DNA from 2 places in the Bacillus sp. SCT118 genome. Region 1 is predicted to be linked to the other one. Evidence: a T-box and tRNA genes for the amino acid it is inferred to sense, from the RefSeq annotation. Region 1 holds a T-box; the other holds one or more tRNA genes.
The links. A T-box is a leader RNA that pairs with one kind of tRNA and senses whether it is charged. The one in region 1 lies ahead of ileS (isoleucine--tRNA ligase), so its partner is inferred to be a tRNA-Ile.
Positions count from the first base shown of each region.

Region 2: it has a tRNA-Ile gene. The T-box ahead of ileS (isoleucine--tRNA ligase) is inferred to sense a tRNA for this amino acid. The anticodon was not compared.

Region 1 is NZ_CP191225.1:2,445,808-2,460,633, forward strand. Features, by position in the region: gene carB (carbamoyl-phosphate synthase (glutamine-hydrolyzing) large subunit) at 1-290, opposite strand, end outside; gene ACQVGT_RS12395 (carbamoyl phosphate synthase small subunit) at 275-1,369, opposite strand; gene pyrC (dihydroorotase) at 1,366-2,652, opposite strand; gene ACQVGT_RS12405 (aspartate carbamoyltransferase catalytic subunit) at 2,636-3,550, opposite strand; gene pyrP (uracil permease PyrP) at 3,696-5,003, opposite strand; gene pyrR (bifunctional pyrimidine operon transcriptional regulator/uracil phosphoribosyltransferase) at 5,177-5,722, opposite strand; gene ACQVGT_RS12420 (RluA family pseudouridine synthase) at 5,905-6,816, opposite strand; gene lspA (signal peptidase II) at 6,818-7,282, opposite strand; gene ylyA (sporulation-related RNA polymerase-binding protein YlyA) at 7,385-7,759, opposite strand; gene ileS (isoleucine--tRNA ligase) at 7,903-10,668, opposite strand; T-box leader at 10,721-10,947, opposite strand; gene divIVA (septum site-determining protein DivIVA) at 11,010-11,504, opposite strand; gene ACQVGT_RS12445 (YlmH family RNA-binding protein) at 11,598-12,371, opposite strand; gene ACQVGT_RS12450 (YggT family protein) at 12,432-12,704, opposite strand; gene sepF (cell division protein SepF) at 12,711-13,166, opposite strand; gene ACQVGT_RS12460 (YggS family pyridoxal phosphate-dependent enzyme) at 13,163-13,855, opposite strand; gene pgeF (peptidoglycan editing factor PgeF) at 13,862-14,698, opposite strand.
Region 2 is NZ_CP191225.1:1,079,626-1,094,451, reverse strand. Features, by position in the region: gene cotS (spore coat putative kinase CotS) at 1-982, opposite strand, end outside; gene cotSA (spore coat protein CotSA) at 997-2,130, opposite strand; gene cotI (spore coat kinase CotI) at 2,320-3,393, shown strand; gene ACQVGT_RS05520 (TspO/MBR family protein) at 3,473-3,940, shown strand; gene glgP (glycogen phosphorylase GlgP) at 3,971-6,367, opposite strand; gene glgA (glycogen synthase GlgA) at 6,354-7,808, opposite strand; gene glgD (glucose-1-phosphate adenylyltransferase subunit GlgD) at 7,805-8,836, opposite strand; gene ACQVGT_RS05500 (glucose-1-phosphate adenylyltransferase) at 8,860-10,002, opposite strand; gene glgB (1,4-alpha-glucan branching enzyme) at 9,999-11,882, opposite strand; tRNA gene ACQVGT_RS05490 (tRNA-Glu) at 12,114-12,185, opposite strand; tRNA gene ACQVGT_RS05485 (tRNA-Ser) at 12,211-12,301, opposite strand; tRNA gene ACQVGT_RS05480 (tRNA-Asn) at 12,305-12,379, opposite strand; tRNA gene ACQVGT_RS05475 (tRNA-Ile) at 12,392-12,468, opposite strand; tRNA gene ACQVGT_RS05470 (tRNA-Gly) at 12,484-12,557, opposite strand; tRNA gene ACQVGT_RS05465 (tRNA-His) at 12,568-12,643, opposite strand; tRNA gene ACQVGT_RS05460 (tRNA-Phe) at 12,661-12,736, opposite strand; tRNA gene ACQVGT_RS05455 (tRNA-Asp) at 12,749-12,825, opposite strand; tRNA gene ACQVGT_RS05450 (tRNA-Met) at 12,837-12,913, opposite strand; tRNA gene ACQVGT_RS05445 (tRNA-Ser) at 12,931-13,023, opposite strand; tRNA gene ACQVGT_RS05440 (tRNA-Ile) at 13,030-13,106, opposite strand; tRNA gene ACQVGT_RS05435 (tRNA-Met) at 13,109-13,185, opposite strand; tRNA gene ACQVGT_RS05430 (tRNA-Ala) at 13,206-13,278, opposite strand; tRNA gene ACQVGT_RS05425 (tRNA-Pro) at 13,284-13,360, opposite strand; tRNA gene ACQVGT_RS05420 (tRNA-Arg) at 13,376-13,452, opposite strand; tRNA gene ACQVGT_RS05415 (tRNA-Leu) at 13,462-13,547, opposite strand; tRNA gene ACQVGT_RS05410 (tRNA-Gly) at 13,562-13,636, opposite strand; tRNA gene ACQVGT_RS05405 (tRNA-Leu) at 13,642-13,728, opposite strand; tRNA gene ACQVGT_RS05400 (tRNA-Lys) at 13,739-13,814, opposite strand; tRNA gene ACQVGT_RS05395 (tRNA-Thr) at 13,852-13,927, opposite strand; tRNA gene ACQVGT_RS05390 (tRNA-Val) at 13,960-14,035, opposite strand; rRNA gene rrf (5S ribosomal RNA) at 14,058-14,173, opposite strand; rRNA gene ACQVGT_RS05380 (23S ribosomal RNA) at 14,228-14,826, opposite strand, start outside.

The DNA of each region.
Region 1 (14,826 bases):
TTCAAACCGGTTTGGCCTCCGAGTGTAGGAAGAATGGCATCTGGTCGCTCTTTTCTGATGATTCTTGTCAGGAATTCAGGTGTGAGCGGTTCGATATAAACCCGGTCAGCCATTTCTGTATCTGTCATGATCGTGGCAGGGTTTGAGTTGACAAGGATGACTTCATAACCTTCTTCTTTCAAAGCAAGACAGGCTTGTGTTCCCGCATAGTCGAATTCTGCTGCTTGGCCGATGATGATCGGTCCAGATCCGATTACTAAAATTTTGTTAATGTCTACGCGTTTTGGCATACCGCTTCCCCTTCTTTCTCTGTTGTTTCGATCATTTCGATGAATCTGTCAAATAGGTGGTTGGCATCCTCAGGACCAGGTGAGGCTTCGGGATGATATTGAACCGTAAATGCCGGCAATGTTTTATGCTTCAGCCCTTCAATCGTATCGTCGTTAATTGCGATATGCGTCACTTCCAGTTCTGTTTTACTGATAGACGAAACTGTATATCCATGGTTTTGAGATGTTAAGGCAACTTTTCCTGTAGCCAGCTCTTTTACCGGGTGGTTTGAGCCCCTGTGGCCGAATTTCATTTTTTCGGTATTCGCCCCGCACGCCAGCGCGAATAATTGGTGGCCAAGACATATTCCGAATAATGGCACTTTTCCAAGAACACCTTTAATCATTTCAATCGCTTCAGGCACATCCTTTGGGTCTCCAGGTCCGTTAGAAAGCATGATACCGTCCGGTTTCAGCTGAAGCACCTCTTCCGCTGTAATGTTGTAAGGCACAACGATGACGTCACATTTCCGTTTGTTCAGCTCTCTTAGAATCCCGTGTTTCATGCCGAAGTCAACCAAGACGATGCGTTTGCCTCTTCCCGGGCTCGGATATGCTGTTTTTGCTGATACTTGGGATACTTGATTTCTTGGCAATTCCGTTTCGTTCAGTCTTTTCAGCACTGCTTCGATATCTTCATCAGATGAAGCGAATGTTCCTTTTAGCGCGCCTGCCGTGCGGATCATTCTTGTCAGCTTCCTTGTATCAATCCCCTGGAGTCCGGGAATATTTTTCATTTTTAAATACTCGTCTAAGGTGTATGCTGAACGCCAGTTGGAAGGCAGCTCACATAATTCTTTGATGATCAGCCCTTTGACAAAAGGGGTAATGGATTCAAAATCATCACGGTTAATGCCGTAATTTCCGATAAGCGGGTATGTTAATGTTACGATCTGTCCGCAGTAAGAAGGATCAGATAAAATTTCCTGATAGCCTGTCATCCCAGTATTAAAAACGACTTCTCCCATGTTGTGTTCTAAGCTTCCAAAGGCTTCTCCCTCGAATACCGCTCCGTTTTCCAGTACTAATCGTCTCTTCATTTGACAAGTCTCCCCTCTTCATAAGCAAGCTTCCCTGCCGCAATTGTAGCGACCGGCCAGCCGGTGCAGCTGATGCCGTTGAATGGTGTATTTTTTCCTTTTGATAAAAATGTCTCTTTGTCTATAACTGCTTCTTTTTCTAAATCGATTAACGTAATGTCCGCAGCTTGCCCCGTTTGTAATGTTCCATATGGGAGACCGAACGCTTCGCATGGCTTGATTGTCATGTAGTCAATCAACTGCTTCAGCGACCATTTGCCATTTTTGACAAAGTGTGTGTAAAGAAGCGGGAATGCTGTTTCTAAGCCGACAATTCCGAATGGCGCCAGCTTTATTTCTGTGTTCTTCTCTTCTTCCGTATGCGGTGCATGGTCTGTTGCGATAAAATCAATTGTTCCGTCTAAAAGACCTTCAATTAAAGCAGCTCTGTCTTCTGGGCTGCGGAGCGGAGGATTCATTTTATAGTTTGTGTCCAGCCCCGGGATGTCCTCATCACAAAGCAGCAAATGATGCGGCGATACTTCTGCTGTCACTCTGATTCCCGCTTTTTTCGCATCGCGTACAACTCTGACAGATTCTTTCGTGCTGATATGGCATACATGATAATGGCAGTTTGCCGCCTCAGCCAGCAGCACATCGCGAGCAATATGAACCGATTCACACACAGAAGGAATGCCGTTTAGCCCGTTCGCTTTGGAGAATGTCCCCTCATGTACGCTCCCTCCGTAAATTAAGGAGTTGTCCTCGCAATGTGCAACAATCGCTTTGTCAATTGCGGCTGCCCGTTTCATCGCTTCATACATCATTCCTGCTGTCTGTATACCAACGCCGTCATCTGTAAAAGCAAATGCCCCGGCTTCTTTTAACGCTTCAAAGTTTGTCATTTCATCGCCGATTTGTCTGATCGTAATGGATGCATATGGAAGAACTCTGACGCATGATGTTTCTTTAATTCTGTTTTGCACCCATTCCATCTGCTCCTTTGTATCAGGAACCGGCCGCGTATTCGGCATTGCTGCTACTGTAGTATAGCCGCCGCGTGCCGCTGCTTTTGCCCCGGTTTCAATAGTTTCTTTTTTCTCTCCGCCCGGCTCTCTGAAATGCACGTGGAGATCAACAAACCCAGGTGAAACGAGCAAACCTTTTGCATCAATTACCGTTTCATTATCCGTTGCATCAAGCTTGCCGATTGCGGTGATGGTTTCTCCAGTCACTCGGATATCCGCTTGTGTTTTTTCACCATTTTCGTTTAGTATCCAGCCGTTTTTAATGAGATATGACATACGCTGCTTCTCCTCTTTTCACATTGGTTTGTAAGGCACGCTGTATCACTGCCATTCTGATAAATACGCCATTTTGCATTTGCTTGAAGATTCTTGATTTTTCGCTTTCTACTAAGCTGTCATCAATCTCCACTCCTCTGTTTACCGGAGCAGGATGCATGATGATCGCATGCCGCTTCATACGCTCAGCCCGTTCTACGGTCAAGCCGTATTTGTTTAAATAGCCTTCCTGGCTGACAGCGGACTGATGCCGTTCATTTTGAATGCGCAGCAGCATGACAACATCGGAAGACTCAACTGCTTCATCCATTGAGACATACGTGCCGAATGTATTTTCTTCATCCTGCCATTCCGAAGGGCCGGAAAATAGGACCCGGGCACCCAATCTTGTCAACACTTCCGCATTTGACCTTGCCACTCTGCTATGCTTGATGTCGCCGTGAATGGAGACGGTAAGCCCTTTGAACGTATTGAACTCTTCATAAATCGTCATTAAATCAAGCAGTGATTGTGTTGGATGCTGGCCGCACCCGTCTCCCGCATTCAGAATCGGAATGTTCACCTGGCTGACAAGCTCTTCATAATACTCATCCTCACTGTGCCTGATGACGCAGACGTCCACACCGATTGATTCGAGCGTCCGGATCGTGTCATATAAGGTTTCGCCTTTTTGCACGCTTGTGCTTGTTCCATCAAGGTTGAGCACATTCATGCCCAGCTTTTTTTCTGCGACCTCAAAGCTGAACCGCGTTCTCGTGCTCGGTTCGAAAAACAGGTTTGCGGCAAACTTTCCTGTAAGCTGATTGTCTGTTTTTCCGCTTTTGAGCTCTTGTGCTGTTTGAAGCAAATCTTTGATTTCCTCAGTGCTAAGTTCACTCATCGTCGTTAAATGCTTCATGTTCTTTCCCCTCTCTTTTCAACTTAAGGCTGAAAAAAAACCCCGGTCTAAGATAGACTCGGGGTATGGTTAAATAGAGGGCAGCATTGAAGCTTCCTTCTCTTCATAACCCTTCCAAGCCTCTCTGGACTTTCATTAAAAGGTTTTAAATATGATGTTGTTCAGATGTGTCTGCCTGCTCTTCCTTCGCCTGCGGAAGAATCAGGTTTAAGATGACACCGACAATTGCGGCAAGCGCCATTCCTGACACTTGGAATCCGCCTTGAGACACTTGGATAAAAGCGCCTCCTACACCGATGACAAGGATAACTGATGTAATAATGAGGTTTCTGTTGTTTTCATAATCAATTTTGTTGTCAATCAGCATTCGCAGGCCGCTTGAAGCAATGATTCCGAACAGCAGGAAGGAGACGCCTCCCATGACCGCTGACGGCACTGAACTGATCAGCGCTGAAATTTTGCCGATAAAGCCGAAGCAACAAGCAATCACTGCCGCTCCTCCGATGACAAAGACGCTGAATACTCTTGTGATGGCCAGCACGCCAATGTTTTCTCCGTAAGTCGTTGTCGGCGGACCGCCGATCAGGGAAGCGAGGATTGTCGCCACACTGTCACCCATAATAGAGCGATGAAGACCTGGCTTTTTAATGAAATCTTGTCCGACAACCTTGCTCAGCACCATTTGGTGGCCGATATGCTCTGACATTGTGACAAATGCGACAGGAACCATTGCGGCTGCGATGCCGAGTGTAACTGACGGTGAATAATCTTTGAACGGAATAATAAATTCAGGCACTGCGAACCATTTCGCGTCAAGCACCGGCTGGAAGTTAACAATCCCTTGAGTAAGGGCGAACAGGTATCCGCCGATGATTCCGATCAGAACCGGAATCAGGCTTAAAAATCCTCGTAAGAAAATCGCACAAATGATCGTGATTGCCAGCGTAACTCCTGCGACACTAAAGTGCTTTAAGCTGTAGACCAACTCACTCGCGTTCGGATCAGCATACATCGCCATGTTTACCGCAGTGCTTGCCAGTCCCAGCCCGATGACGATAATAACAGGCCCTACGACTACAGGCGGGAGAATCTTCATCAGCCATCCTGTTCCAAGCTGCCTAATCAATAAGGCAATCAGCCCGTACACCAGCCCTGCAAGAAACGCTCCAACCATTGCCGCTCCCGGCCCGCCGGTCGCTTTTACCAGAATGATCGGAGAAATAAAGGCGAAGGACGAACCGAGATACGCCGGAATTTGCCCTTTCGTAATAAGAAGGTACGCCAGTGTTCCGATGCCGCTTGTCACCAACGCCACAGCAGGACTCATTCCGACGAGCTTCGGAACCAAAATGGTTGAGCCAAACATGGCAAACAAATGCTGAAGGCTGAATGAAACCCAAGAGAAAGGTGTCGGGACATCCCTGACCCCTAAATTTACTTTTTTCTTACTCATGATGATTTCCCCCTGATTGTTGACTTTCATTTTAGGATGACTCAATGACTGAATAAAAAAACCTCTTTGCTTTTTTACGCAAAGAGGCATACAAAGACCTGCCGAATCCTTTTTGGGCCTTTGTTGTGCACCTCTTTGCAACCTCACTGGATTGCCCTTAAAAAGGTGATCTATTATTCGTTTTCATAAATGGCGACGAGATCGTTTTGGTCTACCTCATCAAGCTGAACCATAACCTTTTCTGACTTTGATGTCGGGATGTTTTTCCCGATATAATCCGCTCGGATCGGCAGCTCCCGGTGTCCTCTGTCCACAAGCACTGCAAGCTGAATGGAGGAAGGTCTGCCTACATCAACAAGCGCATCCATTCCTGCTCTGACTGTTCTTCCGGTATACAGAACATCATCAACGAGAATGACTTTTTGATCTGTAATATCTACCGGAATATCTGCACCTTTTACAAGCGGTTCATCGTTGCTCGTTTTTTTAGAAAGATCGTCTCTGTAAAGAGTAATATCAATTTCACCGACTGTAACAGGATTTCCCTCAATCTGTTCAATGCGTTCCGCAAGGCGTTTTGCCAGGTAAATCCCTCTGGTCTTAATGCCGACAAGAATGCAGTTATTCATTCCTTTATTGCGTTCGATCATTTCGTGAGCAATCCTGGTCAGCGCCCGTCTGATTGCCTGTTCGTCGAGAATGACAGCTTTTTGATTCAATGTGTGACACCTCACAGTTCATATAGAAGAAAAAAACCCTCCTGCCAGAGCATAGAGGGGTTTTAGGACAAGGTGCGCGCATATACACGCATCCCGTCTATCCGTTATCCTTCTCAGCCTCTCTGGACTGTTTTAAAGAATCTATTCAGCTTCGTTTATTATTTCAGAAAAGAAACACGCTGTCAACCGTTTTTTCTGAGGTTTTCGATTAATTCTGCCATATCCTCAGGAAGCGGCGCTTCAAATTCGACATATTCTCCTGTTCGCGGATGGTCAAAACCTAAAACTCCCGCGTGAAGCGCTTGGCCATTAAAGTCGATTGTTTTTCTTGGGCCGTATTTCGGATCGCCTGCTAATGGGAATCCGATATATTTCATATGAACACGAATTTGATGGGTTCTCCCTGTTTCAAGCTGGCATTCCACTAACGTAAAATCCTGAAAACGCTCAAGCACATGAAAATGAGTGACAGCGCTTTTGCCATCACGTGTCACAGTCATGCTTTGACGGTCTTTCTTATCTCGTCCGATCGGCGCATCAATTGTTCCGTCATCGTGAGAAATAAGCCCGTGGACAACGGCCGTATATTTTCGGGTGACCGTTTTGTTGACCAATTGGTTTACGAGTGACTCGTGTGCCATATCATTTTTCGCCACCATTAATAACCCGGACGTGTCCTTATCGATTCTGTGAACAATGCCCGGACGCATCACGCCATTTATACCGGAAAGGTCCGTGCAATGAGCCATAAGGCCGTTTACAAGTGTGCCCGTAAGATGCCCGGGTGCTGGGTGAACAACCATTCCGCGAGGTTTGTTGACGACCAGCACATCCTGGTCCTCATAATAAATATCCAGATCCATAGGCTCTGCCAGGACGTCGAGCGCTTCCGGTTCGGGTACAGTGACGGTCACCTGATCACCCGGCTGAATTTTATAATTCGCTTTCACCGCGCTTCCGTTCACGACAACCTGTCCGTCTTTTACCCATTGCTGAACCTGGGTTCTTGACCAATCATTCTCAGTCGATGCCAAAAATTTATCAATCCGCTCACTTTTTTGTTCTTCTGAAGCGGTTATATCAATTTGATTCATGCTATTGCTCCTTTTTCTTTTTCCCGCTGTCCAACAGCATTTGTATAAATAAAAGCATTACGCCGACACATAGTGAAGAGTCCGCGATGTTAAATATCGGGTAATTGTAATTGACAATAATAACATGGATAAAATCCACAACTTCCTGTCTGACAGCCCGATCGATAAAGTTGCCGATGGCACCGCCAAGCATAAGTCCGAGGGCAACGCCAAGAAGCCTTTGTCCTTTTGTATAACGCTGTATGTAATAAACAATACCAATAATAACAGCGGTTGTTATGAGGTAGAAAAACCACATCTGACCCGCTAATATCCCCCATGCAGCACCCGTATTGCGATGGGAGGTGATATAGAATACCTGATCAATGATCGGAATGCTTTGGCCAAGTTCCATGTTCTTAACAACTAGCCATTTTGTCAATTGATCGGCTGCAATAATAAGTAGTGCAATCATATAATACAGCACAAACGTTCCTCCAGTTTACGGTTACTTTAATCCATTATGCATTTTATCAATAAAAAGCACTGGAGTAAAGAAATATCAGGCATATTAACCGGCCAGACACTGTTATTCATACAGTGCCTGACCATATTCGATATCCGTTGATTTCCATATTGGAAGCGTTTTTTTCTCAAATTGGACAGAATAAAGAAAATCGTTTGCTGTTCGGGCCGTCGGCAGCACCGCCAGCTTTGCAAGAGGAATGGGGGCCCCGGTTTCTTCACAGTATCCGAATGTGCCGCTTTCGATTTTTGACAATGCAAGGAGAACGTCTTGAAGCTCTTCTTTAATGTGATAGATCAGAGTTGCTTTTTGTTTATGATTGATTGCTGCTTGCGGGCTTGTAGAAACCTGAAAGCAAGAATACTCAAATAATCTAGACTGTAATTCTTCTTTCATCAGAAGAAGTTCCGTATAAATTGCGGTCAGTTGATCATTCATTCTTCACAACTCCTGCTCTTAACGTAGTACCTTTATTGTTGCCTATGAATGATGATCTAAAGCCCATAAGATTTTTCCTGCCGTTCTAAAGGATGTCACTCTTGGCACAAAAAAAGCCCGGCTTTTACGCCGGGCCCTTTTCATTATTTTTGATAGTATTTTTCAACGATTTCAGCGTTGCGTAATGAAAGTGTAGGATATTTCGGATTTGCACCTACATCTTTTGAAATCACACGTGATCTCTCACACATTTCGCCTTCCGCTTTCTCGACAGCGATTTTACCCGTCGCAAAGCTTTGCGCATCGTTCGGCGCATCATTTTCTTCGCTGATTGTCAGTTCAGACACAATAAACAGCTGAGAAAGGTTTTCTTTTATGGAAGCCAAGAGCTCTTTGTTTTCTTTGTTTGGATACAATTTCAGGTTTGCTTCCAAAGATTTACCGATAATTTTTTCATTTCGCGCAGTTTCTAATGCTTTTAGCACGTCATCACGAAGAGCCATAAAGCGGTCAAATTTTTCTTCAGTCGCTTCACTGTTTGGAACCGCGATTGTTTCCGGCATATCGGTCAGCTGAACGCTCTGCTCTTCAACAAATGTTAAATGAGACCACAATTCGTCTGCCGTATGTGGAAGGATAGGCGCTGAAAGCTTCACTAATGCAAGAAGCGTTTCGTAGAATACTGTCTGCATGCTGCGTCTATCCGGATGATCCGCATGCTCGATGTAGACAATATCTTTTGCAAAATCAAGGTAGAATGAGCTCAATTCGATTGTGCAGAAATTATGAATGCTATGATACACAACCGCAAATTCGTACTCATCATACGCTTTTTTCACTTTATCAATCAGCTTGTTCAGCTTAATCAGCATATACTGATCGACTTCACGAAGATCTTCGACAGCCACCGCATTTGTTTTTGGATCAAAATCGAAAAGGTTGCCGTGTAGGAAACGGAACGTGTTGCGGATTTTACGATATACTTCCGCAACCTGCTTTAGAATGGCGTCAGACACGCGAACGTCCGCCTGATAATCCACTGAAGATACCCATAATCTTAAGATGTCGGCACCAAGCTGTTTCATGACTTTAGCCGGAACAACAACGTTACCGATTGATTTACTCATCTTGCGTCCTTCTCCATCCAGTGCGAACCCATGGCTGAGCACACCTTTATACGGCGCTTTCCCTGTTACGGCTACTGCTGTAGAAAGAGAAGAGTTAAACCAGCCGCGATATTGGTCAGATCCCTCTAGGTATAAATCAGCCGGGCGAACGAGGTCTTCACGTTCTTCAAGCACTGCTTGATGTGAAGAGCCTGAATCAAACCAAACATCCATGATATCCTGTTCTTTTGTAAATGTGCCGTTCGGGCTGCCAGGATGCGTAAAGCCTTCCGGAAGAAGATCCTTTGCTTCTTTTTCAAACCAAATGTTTGATCCGTGCTGTCTGAACAATTCAGAAACATGTTCAATGGTTTCATCTGTAATAATCGGTTCTCCGTTTTCAGCGTAAAATACCGGAATCGGCACACCCCACGCACGCTGTCTGGAAATACACCAGTCTCCGCGGTCCCGAACCATGTTGTGCAAACGCTGCTCGCCCCATTCAGGAACCCATTTGGTTTCTTTAATGGCATCCAGCAGGTCTGATCTGAAATCTTTAATAGACGCAAACCATTGCGCTGTCGCTCTGAAAATGGTTGGTTTTTTTGTTCTCCAATCATGCGGATAAGAGTGAGTAATGAATTCAAGCTTCACAAGTGCGCCTTTTTCATCAAGCTGCTGTGTGATCGCTTTGTTTGCATCATCATAAAACATGCCTTCAAAGCCAGGAGCTTCGCTTGTCATTACACCTTTTTCATCGACCGGGCAAAGCACATCTAAACCGTATTTTTGGCCGATGATAAAGTCATCTTCCCCATGTCCTGGAGCTGTATGAACACAGCCTGTTCCGGCATCAGTTGTTACGTGTTCACCAAGCATAACGAGAGAGTCTCTGCCATATAGCGGGTGTTCAGCGATAATGTTCTCAAGGTCTTTCCCTTTGACCGTTCTTGTCACTTCATACTGATCAAATCCGCATGCCGATGCAACATTTTCGACTAAGGCACTTGCTACGACAAAGCGGTCTTCACCTACTGCAATCACGCTGTACTCAAGATCAGGGTGCACTGAGATTCCGAGGTTCGCCGGAATTGTCCAAGGCGTTGTTGTCCAAATGATGATGCGCTCACCGTTTTCAAGAACGCCTTTTCCGTCTTTTACACCAAAAGCGACGTAAATAGATGCTGAACGTTTGTCTTGATATTCGATCTCGGCTTCAGCCAGAGCAGACTCACTTGAAGGTGACCAGTTAACCGGTTTAAGGCCTTTGTAAATGTAGCCTCGTTTTGCCATTTCACCAAATACGCGGATTTGCTGCGCTTCGTATTCCGGTTTTAATGTCACATATGGGTTTTCCCAGTCACCGCGGACACCAAGACGTTTGAATTGCTCACGCTGTCCCTCGATTTGCTTCCAAGCGTACTCTTCGCATAGTTTGCGGAATTCCGCTACTGACATTTCTTTGCGGTTGACCTTTTTGTTTTTTGTCAGAGCTGTTTCAATTGGCAATCCGTGTGTATCCCAGCCCGGCACATACGGTGCGTTGTAGCCGCTCATTGATTTATAGCGGACAATGAAGTCTTTCAAAATCTTGTTAAGCGCATGGCCCATATGGATGTCGCCGTTTGCATACGGAGGTCCGTCGTGTAAAACAAATTTCGGGCGGTCTTTCGTCCGTTCCTGAACAAGACGGTAGATATCTTCTTCCTCCCATTTTTTTTGAATGTCAGGCTCACGGTTTGGCAAATTTCCACGCATCGGGAAATCTGTTTTCGGCATTAAGAGCGTGTCTTTAAAATCCATTTTCATTCCTCCACTGCATTTTTTCAGAAAATAAAAAAAGCCCTCTCATCCCATAAGGGACGAGAAAGCTTATCTCGCGGTACCACCCTTTTAGAAAAAGCAAGCATACACTTTTTCCTCTTGAGCATCGTAACGTGATGAACGTCCTAACCTACTGTGAGTTCAGCAAGGAAACTAAAGGGCTGATCTACATGATTCCGGCCATCCCAGACTCTCACCATCTCCGGGTCGCTATGAAGGCCTGAAGGAAACATGACTGTCCCTTTCAACCGTTTTTTCATCTGAATTTATGAACGTATTATATTCGACATGCTAAGAAAATGTCAAGATAATCAGAGAATTTATTCCTTTTCCTCAAATACAGCGTCGACTTCATACTCAAGGAGATGATCCCAATCGTCATTTTTCAGAAGATCAAGCTGCGCTTCAATCAGCATTTGGAAACGTGTTCTGAACACTTTAGACTGTTTTTTCAGCTCTTCAATTTCCATTGCAATTTTTCTTGATTTTGATAACGATTCGTTGATAATGCGATCAGCGTTTTTCTCCGCTTCCCGAACGATCAGCTTTGCCTCTTTTTGAGAATTGCGTTTTACGTCTTCAGCCGCTTCTTGAGCAACTAAAATGGATTTATTCAATGTTTCCTCAATATTGGCAAAGTGTCCGATTCTTTCATCAAGCTCATTGACTTTCGCTTCAAGCTCAGTTTTCTTGCGGAGAACAATTTCGTAATCTTTTCTGACTTGGGCTAGGAATTCATTTACTTCATCTTCATCATATCCGCGAAAACTTTTTGTAAACGTCTTGTTGTGAATATCATTTGGCGTTAATGGCATGATGCCACCTCCATTTTTACATTTCAGTACGGTTATCTAGTTCACATTATAAAACAAATTTCGCACAGATGGAGAAAAAAACTGAAAAACCGACTATTTTTGTCGTTCAAACGTAACTCTCCATTTGTCTTTTTTGGTTTTCCCTTCGATTTTTGTTAAGCTGCACCGGCCAAAACCTCTGATTGACAGCATGTCCCCTTCCGCGACTATGTATGAAGGATCTTCAACCACCTTCCAGTTCACTTTCACAAGGCCGTTTTTCACAAGCGTCTGTGATTTCTGGCGGGATTGCCTGCTCATAGAGGCGCAGACGGCGTCAAGCCTTAAAGAAGAAACCGTGTCATCTCTTATTTCGACATCCACTGCTGGAATGTTAAGGTCTGACAAGTCGATTTTCTCTAGGCTGACCGCCGCTTTGCCTGCTTGGGTCAGCTGTGCAGCCACAAAATCAGCGGTATCGGCTGAGACAATCAATTGCACTGCTGTCTCAGAAAACACGATGTCACCGAATTTTTGCCGCTTTAATCCTATGCCCATTAATGCACCAAGCAGAGAACGATGATCTACTGAGACAAACTTGTCAGCATAACGGACGTTAAACGCCTGCAGTTCAAAATCCGATTCTTCCGGAGTAATGTACTCTGGATACAGAATCGCCCGTTTTCGCTCCGCTCTGTCATAGCCGCCGGAAAAAGCAAGCCCGACATCAGCCTGTCCCGTAACAGCAGAGAGGATGACCTGCTCTCGGGGGTCTAAAAAGTCGGTCAGCTTCATCCGGTACTGCTCCTGGACAATTCTTTTCCATTCGAGCGCCTGGTCAATAAAGGCCCGCTCGTCTTTTCTGAAGTGCTGATATATATCGCTCATCGTCTTTCCCTTCTATGTAAAGAGGCTTGGCTGCTGCCAAGCCCCTATCAAACTGTCACATTAAAACGCAATCATGCGATAAAGTCCCCACAAGCCGGTTGTCGCAAACCGAAGCACAAGTATTGCTACGATTGGTGAAATATCCAGCATTGCAATCGGAGGAATGATTTTTCTGAATGGTTCGAGATATGGTTCACAAATCGAAGCCAAAAAACGCCCGACTGCTGTTTCCCTCGTACTCGGCACCCATGACATAAAAATATATATGATCAGGGCAAATGAGTATATTGTGATTAATAAGCTTAAAACCGAAAAAACTTGATAAAGGATCATCTCGCTTTACCACCTCTGATGTTCGTCTTCAGATATGAGCTCAGAAATTGTGCCTGATACATCTACGTTGTCAGGCGTGCAGAGGAAAATATCTGAGCCGATTCTTTGAATATCGCCGCCAATGGCATAAACGGTTCCGCTTAAAAAGTCAACAATCCGCTTCGCCTGGTCATGCTGTATCCGCTGAAGATTGACGACAACTGCCCGCCGGTTCTTCAAATGGTCGGCTATTTCCTGCGCCTCCGCATAAACGCGCGGCTCACTCAACACCACTTTAGAGGATTTCTGAACACTTTGCAAGCTCACTACATTCTGTTTGCCCGCTGGTTTATTCCCGTTGTAAGGCGGCTTTTCTTTTTGCTCATGCTCCTCATGAGATTCCCGCTCTGTCTCAATATATTCATATTCGTATTCTTCATCTTCCATTGAGAAAAAGTTTTTCAGTTTATTTTTCATACTCATTGCTGTACACCCCCTGTTTCATTTCCGACTAACGATGAGCCGATTCTAATATAAGTAGCTCCTTCTTCAATTGCAATTTCAAAATCATTTGACATGCCCATCGACAGTTCAGTACACGGAGCGTTCGGCTGGTTCAGCTTCTGAACCTGGTCACGGAGTTCTCTCAGCGACCTGAAACAGCTTCTGATCTGATCTTGATCATCAGTCAGCGGAGCCATTGTCATCAGCCCGGCAACAAGGATATGTTCGAAACCGGAAAGCTCCTGTATGAATGGAATGACTTCTTCTTTTTTCATGCCGTGTTTAGAAGGCTCAAGAGAGGTATTGACCTGCACAAAGCATCGTACAGTACCTTCAGCCCGTTTTTCAATTTCTTTCGCTAATGAGAGCCGGTCTAGGGAATGGATATAGGAAACCGCATTGACGACAGATTTTGCTTTTCTTGATTGCAAACTGCCGATAAAATGCCATTCCGGATTCCCTTTCATCAATTCCTGTTTGCGGAGCAGTTCCGCATCCCGATTCTCTCCGAGGCAGGTGATGCCAGCATCTACTGCCTCCTGTGCTCTTTCAGGTGATACATATTTAGTGACTGCAATAACCGTAACTTCATCGGAGCTGCGGCCCGATCTGTTACATGCTTCGTTTATTCGTTCGTTTATATGTCGTAAATTATCAACAACACGCAAGATCTTTTATGCCTCCTTCATTCCGATAAAGGACATCATCCGTCCAGTTTTCCCCTGATCGCGGCGGTGAGAATAGAAAAGAGACGGCTCGCTTTCCGTGCATAAACCGCTGACAGAAATTTGTTCACTTGCCAAACCGCTGTCCATCAGTATAAGACGGTTCAGCTCTTTCAGATCAAGCTGATATTGTGCCTTTGCCGTCTGATTAACGGCAAGGTCTGCTGAAACCGGCAATGCGCGGACAGCATCCATGACGCGGTCGTCTACCGTATAGCATGCACCGCTGATAGACGGGCCAATAACAGCGTAAATATCTGAGGGATTTGAACCTTCCTTCTCAGTCCATTGCTTCACCATTTCTCTGCCAATCTGTTTGACGGTGCCTTTCCACCCGGCATGGGCGACTCCGACAAGCGACTTAACCGGATCATAAAAGAAAAGAGGCACACAATCAGCAAAGCATAATGCTAAAAATACATTTTTTTCATTTGTATAGAGCCCGTCCGTTGCTTTTAGAGCCGTGTGATACTCACGGGCGCCTTTTCCCCTATCCCTCTGCGTCACTTTCTGAACGCGATTATCATGTGTCTGATCAGCGAATACCCAAGACTGCAAATCAGTATTAAACATATCGGCAATATATTCACGATTTTTAACTACATCTGCATCTTTGTCATGAACGTGCAATCCTGTATTTAACGATTCAAAAGGCTTTTGGCTGACACCGCCGTTTTTTGTCGTAAATCCGGCAATGACCTCTTTGTTGTTTTGATTCGTTTGAGCCCAGTCTTGTATCATGAGTGTCGAGGGTGTGGTAAGACTGAATGGGTGATATGTATTCATGATGATCCAACCTTTCGACAAACATTTAAAAAAGCGGAATTTCCCACTTATTTTACCACATCTTACTGCATTCGTTGAGCGCCGATTTGCATATTTCTAAATGAAATGTGCCGGAAGAATCGAGACTT
Region 2 (14,826 bases), 1.4 Mb from region 1:
CTTCAACAGAAATCATGTTTTGCAGCGCCCAGTTATACTTCTCATCTGACCACGTTTTCTTTTGCTTCAAATAATATTTGTGCCCGATTGCACAAAACAAATGCGGAAACGCGAGATCAATCCAAAGTACCTCGTACTGTTTTTCTGTGAGCGGATACACTGCGTCGTAGGACGCGAGCAGTGCAACCATGAAATCAGTATCCCATACAGAAAGCTTAACCATCACTTTATTCAGCAGAATACGAAGGTCTCTTGACGGCAAATCGTAGGTAATCGAGTGAAGCTCCTTTAAAAAAGGCTCCCCTTCGATCTCTGTCAAACGTGCCAATGTAAAATCCTGAAAACAGAATCCGCCATGCTCGAGCGTTTCTTTTGTCCAGGTTTCGTATTCTGAGTCATCAAGCGCCTGAAGAGCTTCTTTTCCTCTTGCCAGCATTTTATCAGCATGTTTTAAGAAAGTTTGCGAAAATACGTCATCAGGATAGGATGCTGCGATCTGCATATTCCCCTCCAGTTCCTGCAGCTTCCAACGGTACAATTTGTGCCATTTTCCCAACCGGCTTCTCTTCTTGCTTTCATCTGTGCAAACATATCCTTTTGAGTCATGATGAAAATGACCGACAAACGACATGACTTTTTTCATTTGCTCTGCATCATAGTAAATCATTTCTTTTCCTGTCACTTTGTCATATAAGCTGTAAGAAACCTGATCCGTGCCCAAGCAGCTACCGCCATTTTTTGTTTGATGAATCGGTGCTATCGGCAGCCCTTTCTCTTGTAAATGGGCATGTGCCTGAGTGATAAAAAGCATCCGCTCCGGTTTCATTTGCGCTTCTTTTAGCAGCTTTGGGCCATGATCAGTTTGTATTTCCCAGATTTTGCGCCCGCTTTTGTTCGATTTCAGCGCCACATTGTCAATATGAAAAGGATAATAGCTGAGAATTTCGGACACAATCTGTTCTTCATGCTCTTTTTGGTACACTCTGTTCACCCCTTCTATCTGTTCTTTTCATAGACGCTGAGCAGATTTTCAGCCACCCTCTGCCAGCCAAAATTGCTTTCTGCCTCACGGCGGCTGTATTTCCCAAGCCGTTCCCGCTTTTCCGAGCTGCTCAGCAAATCATTGATATGTTCGGCATATTGTTTAGGATTTTCAAAGTCATGAATGATGTAGCCGTTTTTCCCTTCCTCTATGACCTCTGGATTGCCTCCCCGATTGCTTGTAATAATAGGAAGTCCCGCAGCCATCGCTTCATAATGCACCCTTGCTAAAGGCTCCTGCCATTGCGAAGAGCATACAAATACATCTGACATGGTATAAAGGCGCGGAATGTCCTTTGGCTTCACAAATTGAATAAATGTGACATGATCCTTTTGCATCGCACCAAGGGTATGAAGATGTTTGACATAGTTATTTAATTCATTATCTCCGAACCATTTTGACCCGATAAACACCATCATGACATCGGGGTGCTCCTCAATGATGTCCGGCAAAGCCTGCAATAATATGTGCGGGCCTTTGACTTTGCTAAGCCGGCCGACAAACAAGACGATTTTTTTGCCGTGAAGCCCCAGCTCGCTTCGCATCTCTTCGCGAGCCCGCTGCCCTTCATTCGTCCAGCGAGGGTGGTACGTTTTTAAATCCACACCGGAATACACCGTTTTTGTTTTTGATCGTGCTGACGGAAAACGGCTTGTGATCGTCTGTCCGATATAATCGCTGACCGTAACAATCTGCGCTACGGAGTCGATGCAAATCTCGCCTTCCGCCTGGCTGATTTTATCGTAAGCGAACATTTCATTGTGAACGCTTAAAATAAAAACAGCATCCGGCGTCTGTTTCTTCAATTTCGGAACCCAGCTTGGGCGATTACAAACATGCACAAGATCAAAACGGCTCTTTTTCAGCTCTGCTCCAACGGCTTCTTCATAACGGTCTTCATCCAAATGCACATAATGGACACCGTCTACCTTCTCTCTATCAGCGAGATTCGGATCTTTAATAGAAAACACAGTCACCTCATGTTTTTTGGCAATTAAAGGGGCAACCGCTTCGAGGTAGATTTGAATAGCGCCTCCTCGAACCGATGGGACAGGAAGCTTCTCTGTGGCGATCAGTGCTATTTTCATACATAGCCTCCATTCCTGCATGATTTTTAACTAGTTAGAATCATGATACGGCTGAACAACCAACTTGTGCGGAATGGGACTGCCCTAAAAACAAAACGGGTAAACAACCAGATTCATCTATTAAATATAGTCAAATAACTCAATCATTTTTTCCTTTTGATTCATAAGGTAGGAGTAAAACAGGTAAGGATGTGTCCTTTAATGGCAGAAAACCATGAAGTCATTGAGGAGGGGAATTCATCAGAGCTTCCTTTATCAGCAGAAGATGCAAAAAAATTAACGGAGCTGGCTGAAAATGTGCTTCAAGGATGGGATGTGCAGACTGAAAAAATAGACGTCATTCAGGGAAACCAGATGGCGCTTGTCTGGAAGGTCCACACAGACTCCGGCGCAGTTTGTCTAAAACGAATACACAGGCCAGAAAAGAAAGCGTTGTTTTCCATTTTCGCGCAGGACTATTTGGCAAAAAAAGGCATGAATGTTCCTGGCATACTCCCAAACAAAAAAGGCAGCCTATATTCCAAGCACGGCTCATTTCTATTTGTCGTATATGACTGGATCGAAGGAAGACCGTTTGAGCTGACTGTAAAGCAGGACTTGGAGTTTATCATGAAAGGCCTTGCTGATTTTCATACAGCGTCCGTCGGATATCAGCCGCCAAATGGCGTTCCCGTATTTACCAAATTAGGTCGCTGGCCGAACCACTATACGAAACGGTGCAAACAGATGGAAACGTGGAAGCTGATGGCGGAGGCGGAAAAAGAAGATCCTTTCTCACAGCTTTATCTTCAGGAGATAGATGGCTTTATTGAAGACGGGCTGCGCATCAAAGACCGGCTTTTGCAGTCGACCTATGTTCCATGGACTGAACAGCTGAAAAAAAGCCCTAACCTTTGCCACCAGGATTACGGAACCGGAAATACACTCTTAGGGGAAAATGAACAGATTTGGGTCATTGACTTAGATACCGTTTCATTTGATCTGCCTATTCGCGATTTGCGCAAAATGATTATTCCGCTTTTGGATACGACGGGCGTTTGGGATGAAGAAACATTTCATGTCATGCTGAACGCATACGAATCCAGAGCCCCATTAACTGAAGAACAAAAACAAGTCATGTTTATTGATATGCTGTTTCCTTACGAGCTTTACGATGTCATTCGCGAAAAATACGTCCGCAAGTCTGCTTTACCGAAGGAAGAATTAGAATCAGCTTTTGAATATGAACGCATTAAAGCAAACGCATTGCAGCAGCTTATTTAAGACCATCATTTCCCCCGCATATCGGGGGTTTGATCTTTATAAGATAAAGGGTAAATAAATACATGCGGAGGTTGCAAATATGAAAAAGATTGTCGGCGCTTTAGCCGTTTTTGTGATTACATATGCGCTGTTTTCAGCCGCAGGCTACCTGTTTCCTGTGGACCAAGAATGGTACAATTCATTGAAAAAACCGGACTGGACACCAAGCGGAACTGCGATCGGCATCATTTGGGCCATCCTGTTTGCCCTGATCTCCCTTTCAGCAGCCATTGTATATGCTGCGTTTTCATTTAAAGGTGCGAAAAGCTTTTGGTTTACACTTTTGATAAATTACGTGCTCAATCAAGCATTCAGCTATTTCCAGTTTACGCAAAAAAATCTGCTGGCTGCATCGCTTGACTGCCTGCTTGTCGCCATCACAGCAATCGTATTACTGATCATTGCCAAAAAATACAGCAGAGCCGCAAGCTATCTTCTTTTGCCTTATTTTTTATGGAGTGCATTTGCGACGTTCTTATCCTTTACAATCAATTCAATGAATCTGTGAACAAAAAAAGCCGCTTATACAGCGGCTTTTTCACATCATCGGCTTGATGCCCCAAATGTCCTTCGCATATTCCCGGATCGTGCGGTCGCTGGAGAAATATCCAGAATGAGCAATGTTTACAATCGAACGCTCAGACCATTTCCTTCGCTCTCGATAATCAGCTTGAATTCGCTCCTGCGCATCTGCATATGAGCTGAAATCCTTCAGCACAAAATACTCATCATTATGCGGAAGCAGCGAGTCAAAGATCGATTCGAATTCATCTGCTTCTCCTTCGAAAAAACCATTGATCAGCTGATCCGCTACCTGCCTGATTCTCCTGTCATGCTGATAATATTCCCTCGATCTATAGCCGCCGTTTTCCTGATACGATAGAACCTCATCCGCCTTTAAGCCGAACGTGTAAATACAGTCAGGGCCCACCCGCTCAAGGATCTCGATATTTGCGCCGTCATGCGTGCCGATCGTCAAAGCCCCGTTCATCATAAACTTCATATTCCCTGTACCAGACGCTTCCTTGCTTGCGGTTGAAATTTGCTCACTTACGTCTGATGCCGGAAAAATTCGCTCAGCCATAGAAACTCTATAATTTTCCAAAAAAACAACTTTGATCAGCTGTTTGACCGCTGGATCATAATTGACTTTTTCTGCGACAGAATGGATCAGCTTAATGATTTTCTTGGCATAATAATAGCTTGGTGAAGCCTTTGCCCCGAAAATAAAGGTTTGCGGGTAGATTGAAAACCCAGCGTCCTCCTTGAGGCGGTTATACAAATACATAATGTGAAGAACATTCAGCAGCTGCCGTTTATATGCATGGAGCCGTTTCACCTGTACATCAAATATGCTGTCAGGGTTCACAACCACCCCGGCCGTGCAAAAAATCAAATCGGCAAGCTCTTGTTTTTTCTTGCTTTTGTTGTTTTGAAACTGTTCAATAAATGTAGGATCAGAGGCGTACGGTTCTAAACGGATCAGTGATTCCGGCTGTTTGACCCATTCATCGCCGATCGCCTCTGTAATGATGGCAGACAAGCCTGGATTCGCTTTTAACAGCCAGCGCCTGTGGGCAATTCCATTCGTCTTATTGTTAAAACGATTCGGGAACAGCAAGTGAAAGTCGCGCATCTCCCTTTCCTTTAATATATCGGAATGAATTTTTGCAACGCCATTTACACTGTAGCTGCCTACTATGGCCAGATGAGCCATTTTGACAACACCATGCGCTGTAATCGCCATGTCCTCTATCCTTTTCCAGTCTCCCGGATACTTTTCCCAAACTGCACGGCAAAACCTCTCATTGATCTCTTCAATAATCATGTACATTCGCGGGAGCAGCGGCTTAAACAAATGAATCGGCCATTTCTCGAGCGCTTCTGACAATGTTGTATGATTTGTATAAGAAATCGTATGTACAGTGATATGCCAAGCTTCTTCCCAGCTCATGTTCTCTTCATCGAGCAAAATCCGCATCAGCTCGGGCACCGCAAGCGCAGGGTGAGTGTCATTAATATGAATGCTCACTTTTTTATGCAGGCCGGATAAGGATTTATGTGTTTTACGGTAATTGTTCACAATGCTTTTTAAGCTTGCGCATACTAAAAAATACTGCTGCTTCAACCGTAAAATTTTCCCCTCATCATGGGTGTCGTCGGGATATAAGAATTCAGAAACCGCTTCTGTTTCCCGCTTATAAGACAAAATATTACCGCCGTGATAATGCGCATAGGGCTCGGCGTTCCAAAGCCTTAACGTATTGACAGTGCCCGTTTCATAGCCGATGATCGGGATATCATAAGGAACAGCGGTAACGATTGTGGCTTGTTCGTGGCGAAAATGCAGGCGCCCGCTTTTTTCTGTCATATGGACTTCGCCCCAAAACGGCACGTCTACTGCTTGATCCGCATTCCTTACTTCCCATACGTTCCCGTTTTTCAGCCATTGCTCAGGCAGCTCCACCTGATGCCCGTCTACAATTTTTTGCTCAAACAAACCATGCTTATAGCGTATGCCCATCCCATGCCCAGGCAGGTTCAACGAAGCAAGAGAATCTAAAAAGCAAGCGGCCAAGCGGCCAAGCCCGCCGTTGCCGAGACCTGCATCGTTCTCTATCTGAAGGATTTCCTCTAAATTGATGCCGATTTCCTTTAAACCAGCTTCTACAACATCACGAACACCAAGATTCATTAAGTTTTGCTCAAGGAGCTGACCGAGCAGAAATTCGATTGATAAATAATATGTCTGCTTCCCGGAATTTGATCTGCTTTTTTCATTCGTTTCGATCCAATCAGCGCTGATATACTCTCTGACCATATTGCCCAACGTTTTATATTGATCCAGCTTGGCAGAATCTTTAAAGCTTTTTCCGCACGTCATTTCCAGACGCTTTAAAAATAAGTCTGCAAAGCGTTCTTTACTCGAGAACATCCCGTCCACTCCTTGTCACCTGCTCGAAAATACGCTGATACTCTTTAGCCGACTTCCTCCAGCTGTAATCTGCATTCATTGCGGTCTTCACGATGCTCTTCCATACATCCTGTTGGCGATAAAACGACAGCGCTCGTTCAATCGTAAATTTCAGATCATGCGCATTAAAGGCGGAAAACGTAAAGCCATTGCCCGTTCCCTCTTCCTCCTGATAGGCACGAACAGTGTCGTAAAGACCGCCCGTTTCCCTGACAATCGGAATGGCGCCATATTGAAGAGCAATGAGCTGCCCCAAACCGCACGGCTCAAATTTCGACGGCATCAAAAACATATCAGAGCCCGCATAAATTTGATGAGCTAGCGGCTCATCAAACCCGATATAAGCCCGGCACTTCTCATGAAAAGCAAATTCTGCATACCGGAAATAATCTTCAAATTCACGTTCTCCTGTGCCCAGCACAACCAGCTGTATGTCTTGCTCCTCAAGAAGTTCGTGCATAATTCTGCGGACAAGATCAAGCCCCTTTTGTTTAGTGAGCCTTGTCACCATACTGATCAGCGGAATATCGTTTTTCTCTGGAAGCCCCATCCGCCGCTGAAGCTTCGTTTTGTTTTCCAACTTGCATGCAAGATCCCCTGAATCGTATTGCGCCTCTATATAAGGATCGCTTTTCGGCTGATAGAACGTATCATCAATGCCATTTAATATGCCGGTTACATCATTTTCCCTATATTGCAAAACCTGTTCCAACTGCTCACCATAATACGGAGTCAATATTTCATTTCTGTAAGTGGGGCTCACAGTTGTCACATGATCAGCCGCAATGATGCCCGCCTTCATAAAATTAACAAATCCGTTGCATTCTAACCTTTCATAATGAAAATGATCCATCTCAAGACCCAGCAAGTCATGTGTGACATCAGGAGGGAATATGCCTTGAAACTGCAGGTTGTGGATCGTAAGCACGCTTTTCATCCGTTCATAAAAAGGATGTTTTCTGTACTCCTCTTTCAGCAAATAATTGACCATCGCTGTATGCCAATCGTGAGTATGAACAATATCGGCTGGAACATTCACAACTTTGGCAGCCTCCAGCACAGCTCTTGAAAAAAAGGCAAACCGCTCACCGTCATCATAATGCCCGTACAACGAATCCCTGTTGAAATAGTACTCATTGTCGATGAAGTAATAATTCACATCATCTTTGGCCATATGTTCAATTCCGCAATATTGCTGACGCCAGCCGACAGCTACCGTACACTCAGCCTTTTTTTTCATACGCTTTTTCCACGGTTCAGGTATTTGTCTGTACTTCGGCAGCATCACAGCTACTTCATTGCCTAATCGTGCAAGTGCCTTTGGCAGAGCACCTGCTACATCGGCAAGACCTCCTGATTTAACAAATGGGGTGCATTCTGACACAGCAAATAATATCTTCAAGAATTCATCAGCTCTCCTTGCACCAAACCTTTTCTTAATACAAGCGGCTGCTCAGCTGTTCCTGCAGCTTCCGTCGCCTTGCCGATTTTAACGTCCTTATCCGAAATGACCTGCTCAAGAAGACAATCCTCGCCAATCTGCGTTTTTTGCATAATAATACAGTTTTTCAGCTTCGTACCCTTTCCGACATGGACCGCCCTGAACAAAATGCAGTTTTCAACCTCTCCTTCAAGCACACAGCCGTTTGCCACCAAAGAATTTTTGACAGTGCTGTGCTTTCCGTATTTCGTAGGCGGCTCATCCTTCACTTTTGTATAGATCGGCTGCTGCGGCAAAAACACCTGCTGCCAAAAACGAGGCTGAATGAGCTCCATACTGTGGGTATAATATTTTTCCACCGAATCAATGACAGCGGCATAACCTGAATATTCATATGGGCAAATGGTCAGGGCGGAAGATTCCTTTTCAACAGCCTCCTGAATGGTTTTATAGCCTTTTTCGCTATGTCCGTAGATCAGATCCTTTAAAAGCGTTGTTGACATGATATAGATTTGCAGCGACTGGCCGTCCTGAAATACCTCGGTGACGTCGCAGCCAACCTCCTGATGGCGTTTCAGCACATATTGAAATTGAATGTTGCATACGGTATGGCTGTTGGAGATAACAGCATATTGCTGCGTGCTTCTGTGGAAGTAATCTAGATGGTCCGAAAACTGGCGAAAGGACCCGAATTCATCGTATTCGTGATGAAGATGGGGAGACGGGAAAAAAAAGAGGCCGTCCTTTTTCCGGTGCAAATCCCATTCCTTACCCGCTCCAAGGTGATCCATGAGCGAACGGTAACGATACTTCGGAAAAATTGCAACACTCCTAATATCCGCATTCACCATGTTGGAAAGCATAAAATCAATCAGACGGTACCTGCCGGCAAAAGGGATCGCCCCGAGCGACCGCTGTGCTGTTAAATCCTGAAGAGAATGCTTATATGTGGTTTCATCTATAACACCTAACATTTGATTATTGAACACTGACTCTGCCCCCTCTTCAGTAATTAAATCAATTCTTTTTCTACAAATTCCTCTGAAACGAGCAGCACCTCTTCAATGTCTTTTTCGGAGCGAATCACTGCGCCATCCGGCAGCACCATCCCATTAGGAACGATGGCATTTTCAATGACTACATGCTCCCCAATCGTCACATCCGGCATTATGACGGATGATGTAACAGTCGTATGCTTACCGACAGTCACACCTTGAAAAAGAACGGAGTGAGACACATTTCCATATACAACACAACCTTCGTTCACAAGCGAATCTTGAACCTGCGCATCAGATGAAATAAATTGCGGAGGCTGATTTGGATTGACGGAGTAAATTTTCCATTTGCGTTCAAACAGCTTCAGCTCCGAGTCCTCTTTTAACAAATCCATATTGGCTTCCCACAAGCTCTGCACCGTTCCGACATCCTTCCAATATCCCTTGAACGGATAAGCGGAAAGCTTCTTTTTCTCCTCCAAAAGCAGAGGAATAATGTCTTTGCCGAAGTCGTGGCTAGAATAAGGGTTTTGATCGTCCATCTCAAGATACTGTTTCAAAAGCGGCCAATTGAATATATAAATCCCCATTGAGGCAAGATTGCTCTTAGGGAATTTGGGCTTTTCATCAAAATGTGTGATCGTCCCATCTGGATTGGCCTTCATGATGCCGAACCGGCTTGCTTCCTCCCAGCCCACTTCGATGACAGAGATGGTCACATCTGCTTTCTTTTCAATGTGATAATCAAGCATTTTGCCGTAGTCCATTTTGTATATGTGGTCTCCTGACAAAATCAGTACATACTCAGGATCATACTGATTCAAATAATTGAGATTTTCATAAATGGCGCTTGCCGTCCCTTTATACCATTTGACTTCTGATGACTCGGCATAAGGGGGTAAAACCGTCACGCCGCCATTATATCTATCCAGGTCCCATGCACTGCCGATCCCAATATAGGAATTCAGCTCAAGCGGCTGATATTGCGTTAAAATCCCGACTGTGTCTATGCCTGAATTAGAACAGTTGCTTAGGGTAAAATCAATAATCCTGTATTTTCCCCCGAAAGATACAGCCGGTTTGGCCATATTTTTTGTTAATCCGCTGAGACGGCTGCCCTTCCCGCCGGCAAGGAGCATGGCTACACATTGTTTTTTCATCTTTTTATCTCTCCTCTTTTTTTAACCGCCCGTAAAATCGAGATGCCGTAAGGGGGGATGGTCATCGTGATATAACACGGTTTATGATGAAGTGCTCCCTTTTTAGCCGATAACGGCTTTTTGTTGATTTGTCCTGAGCCTCCATATGTTTCACTGTCACTGTTAAGCACTTCAATGTATTGAGTAAAAAAAGGAACTCCAACATCATATTGATGATAGACCACGGGTGTAAAATTACAAATGATGACAAGCGCCTCACCGTGCTTTTTGCCATAACGAATAAAAGAAAAGATTGATTGTTCGTCATTATGGACATCAATCCATTCAAACGATTGTGCACGATGGTCATGCTCATAAAGGATTTTGCTTTTTTGGTAAAAGCGGAGAAGATCTTGCGTAAAAACGCTGGCTTTCTGATGCATGGGGAAGGAGTCCAAAAACCAATCAAGCTGTTCTGTATCTTTCCATTCATCAAATTGGGCAAACTCTGATCCCATAAAGATCAATTTCTTTCCGGGATGCACTGTCATATAGCCCAGCAAAAGCCGATACTGGGCAAATTTCTGCCAGTAGTCGCCAGGCATTTTATTAAGAAGTGATTTTTTTCCGTATACGACTTCATCATGAGAAAACGGCAATACAAAATGCTCACTAAACGCATATAGTAATGAAAAAGAGATAAGCTGATGACAATGCCGCCTTTCTTCGGGCGGCGTCTCCATGTATTTCAGTACGTCATTCATCCATCCCATATTCCATTTATAATGAAAACCAAGCCCCCCTTCCTCAACGGCACCTGTCACTTGAGGCCATTCTGTAGAATCTTCCGCAATCATCATCACATGGGGATATGCCTCTCTCATGGTTTGATTGAGTTTTTTTAAAAAATCAACAGCATATGGATTCGTGTGGCGTTCATCCTGATTTGGCCAATACAAGATATTAGCCACTGCATCAACCCTAAATCCATCTATATGATAGAATTCCGCCCAGTACAACGCATTCGAAATTAAAAAACTATGAACTTCCGGTTTTCCCAGGTCAAAGTTTGCCGTGCCCCATAACCAGTTCTCCCGATCACGTTCTTCTTTGTATTCATAAAGCGGTTCTCCATCAAACATATAGAGTCCATGTGCATCTTTACAAAAATGTCCGGGGACCCAATCCAAAATGACTCCGATATTTTGTTGATGACATTCATCAACAAACTTCATCAGATCATGCGGCGTGCCAAACCTGCTTGTCGGGCTGTAATACCCCGTTCCTTGGTACCCCCATGAACGATCATATGGATGCTCATACACCGGAAGCAGTTCAATATGGGTAAACCCATGCTCCTTGATATAAGGGATAAGCGTCTGACTTAATTCTTTATAGGAATAATGCCTGCCATCAGAATGCTTCTTCCAAGATCCAAGATGCAGTTCATAAATGAAAACAGGTTTTTCATACAGCGTCTTAGCCTTCTGTTTTTTTTGCCATTTTTGATCTTGCCAGCTGTACCCTTCCAAATCGTAAGTAAGTGACGCTGTGTTTGGTCTGACTTCTGAATAAATAGCGTATGGATCTGCCTTCAGCCTGATCTCACCGTTATTCGTCACGATTTCATATTTATATCGTTCCTTTTCTCCTATACCTGGAATAAATAACGTCCAAATGCCATTATCATTCACTCTGTGCATCACATGCTCTTCTCCAGACCAGCTGTTAAAATCTCCAGCCACTCGTACTTCCAACGCATGAGGCGCCCACACACAGAATTCATATCCGCTTTTGCCATTCAGCTCGCGGTAATGCGAGCCAAACAGCTGATAGCTTTTAAACAGACTGCCTTCGTGAAAAAGATAAACATCATGTGCTGTCGGGCTGGCAGCGGCCATGTAATCATCCTTTCTGACATCATAGTTTTCATTTATAGTATTTATTCGAAGAAATAAAAAAAAGCCCTTTCCTGAAAGCGCTTATACTTATAGACAATTAACTTCATTTTCTGAAGAAAAACGAAATATATGGAGATTTTTGTAGTCTGTTTTTAAAATAAAGAACAAAATCTAAGACATATCATGATTTATAAAACAAAAAAACCTTGCAGGATATGCAAGGCTTCTGGATGACCCGTACGGGATTCGAACCCGTGTTACCGCCGTGAAAGGGCGGTGTCTTAACCGCTTGACCAACGGGCCGATAATTATTATATCTGTAATCATATGGCGGAGAAGGAGGGATTTGAACCCTCGCGCCGCTTACACGACCTACACCCTTAGCAGGGGCGCCTCTTCAGCCACTTGAGTACTTCTCCATTTGGCTCCACAGGCAGGATTCGAACCTGCGACCGATCGGTTAACAGCCGATAGCTCTACCACTGAGCTACTGTGGAATACAAAAGTCATGGTGGGCCTGAATGGACTCGAACCATCGACCTCACGCTTATCAGGCGTGCGCTCTAACCAGCTGAGCTACAGGCCCATGACGATATAGAAATGGAGCGGGTGATGGGAATCGAACCCACGACATCAGCTTGGAAGGCTGAGGTTTTACCACTAAACTACACCCGCAATTTTTATTTGGGGCGATTGATGGGAATCGAACCCACGAATGCCAGAGCCACAATCTGGTGCGTTAACCACTTCGCCACAACCGCCAAAATATAATGATAAATGGTGGCTCGGGACGGAATCGAACCGCCGACACACGGATTTTCAGTCCGTTGCTCTACCAACTGAGCTACCGAGCCTAAGTATTTAAATGGCGGTCCGGACGGGACTCGAACCCGCGACCTCCTGCGTGACAGGCAGGCATTCTAACCAACTGAACTACCGGACCATTTTAAAATTTGGTTGCGGGGGCAGGATTTGAACCTGCGACCTTCGGGTTATGAGCCCGACGAGCTACCGAACTGCTCCACCCCGCGATGATTAGGAATATGTATGGCGGAGGAAGAGGGATTCGAACCCCCGCGGGCTTTGACACCCCTGTCGGTTTTCAAGACCGATCCCTTCAGCCAGACTTGGGTATTCCTCCGTATAGTGGTGGACCTTGTAGGACTCGAACCTACGACCGGACGGTTATGAGCCGTCTGCTCTAACCAACTGAGCTAAAGGTCCATTGGTAGCGGCGGAGGGGATCGAACCCCCGACCTCACGGGTATGAACCGTACGCTCTAGCCAGCTGAGCTACACCGCCAAATATTTTTTGAAACCAAGTGGAGCCTAGCGGGATCGAACCGCTGACCTCCTGCGTGCAAAGCAGGCGCTCTCCCAGCTGAGCTAAGGCCCCAAGAATGGTCGGGAAGACAGGATTCGAACCTGCGACCCCATGGTCCCAAACCATGTGCTCTACCAAGCTGAGCTACTTCCCGATTTCATATAGATCATGGCGCGCCCGAGAGGAGTCGAACCCCTAACCTTTTGATCCGTAGTCAAACGCTCTATCCAATTGAGCTACGGGCGCAAAACTTAATGCCGAGGGCCGGACTTGAACCGGCACGGTAGTCACCTACCGCAGGATTTTAAGTCCTGTGTGTCTGCCAATTCCACCACCCCGGCGTGGATGGTATAGTTGGAGCGGAAGACGGGATTCGAACCCGCGACCCCCACCTTGGCAAGGTGGTGTTCTACCACTGAACTACTTCCGCAGAAATGGTGCGGATGAAGGGACTTGAACCCCCACGTCTGTAAAGACACTAGAGCCTGATTCTAGCGCGTCTGCCAATTCCGCCACATCCGCAACATGTAAATGGTGAGCCATGAAGGACTCGAACCTTCGACCCTCTGATTAAAAGTCAGATGCTCTACCAACTGAGCTAATGGCTCTTCTTACAAGAGACTTGAATATTATATCATATAAAAGTGGTGCCGGCAAGAGGACTTGAACCCCCAACCTACTGATTACAAGTCAGTTGCTCTACCAATTGAGCTACACCGGCATATATGTAAAACCGATATGTATAATGAAAAATGGTGGAGGATGACGGGCTCGAACCGCCGACCCTCTGCTTGTAAGGCAGATGCTCTCCCAGCTGAGCTAATCCTCCATAATTGCACTAACGTGCAATTGCTTGGCGGCGTCCTACTCTCACAGGGGGAAACCCCCGACTACCATCGACGCTGAAGAGCTTAACTTCCGTGTTCGGCATGGGAACGGGTGTGACCTCTTCGCTATCGCCACCAAACAAATTGAGAGTGTTCTCTCAAAACTAGATAACAGGTGTGACATCATTCAAAATGTGGTTAAGTCCTCGATCGATTAGTATCTGTCAGCTCCATGTGTCGCCACACTTCCACCTCAGACCTATCAACCTGATCATCTTTCAGGGATCTTACTTCCTTGCGGAATGGGAAATCTCATCTTGAGGGGGGCTTCATGCTTAGATGCTTTCAGCACTTATCCCGTCCGCACATAGCTACCCAGCGATGCCCTTGGCAGAACAACTGGTACACCAGCGGTGCGTCCATCCCGGTCCTCTCGTACTAAGGACAGCTCCTCTCAAATTTCCTGCGCCCACGACGGATAGGGACCGAACTGTCTCACGACGTTCTGAACCCAGCTCGCGTACCGCTTTAATGGGCGAACAGCCCAACCCTTGGGACCGACTACAGCCCCAGGATGCGATGAGCCGACATCGAGGTGCCAAACCTCCCCGTCGATGTGGACTCTTGGGGGAGATAAGCCTGTTATCCCCGGGGTAGCTTTTATCCGTTGAGCGATGGCCCTTCCATGCGGAACCACCGGATCACTAAGCCCGACTTTCGTCCCTGCTCGACTTGTAGGTCTCGCAGTCAAGCTCCCTTGTGCCTTTACACTCTGCGAATGATTTCCAACCAT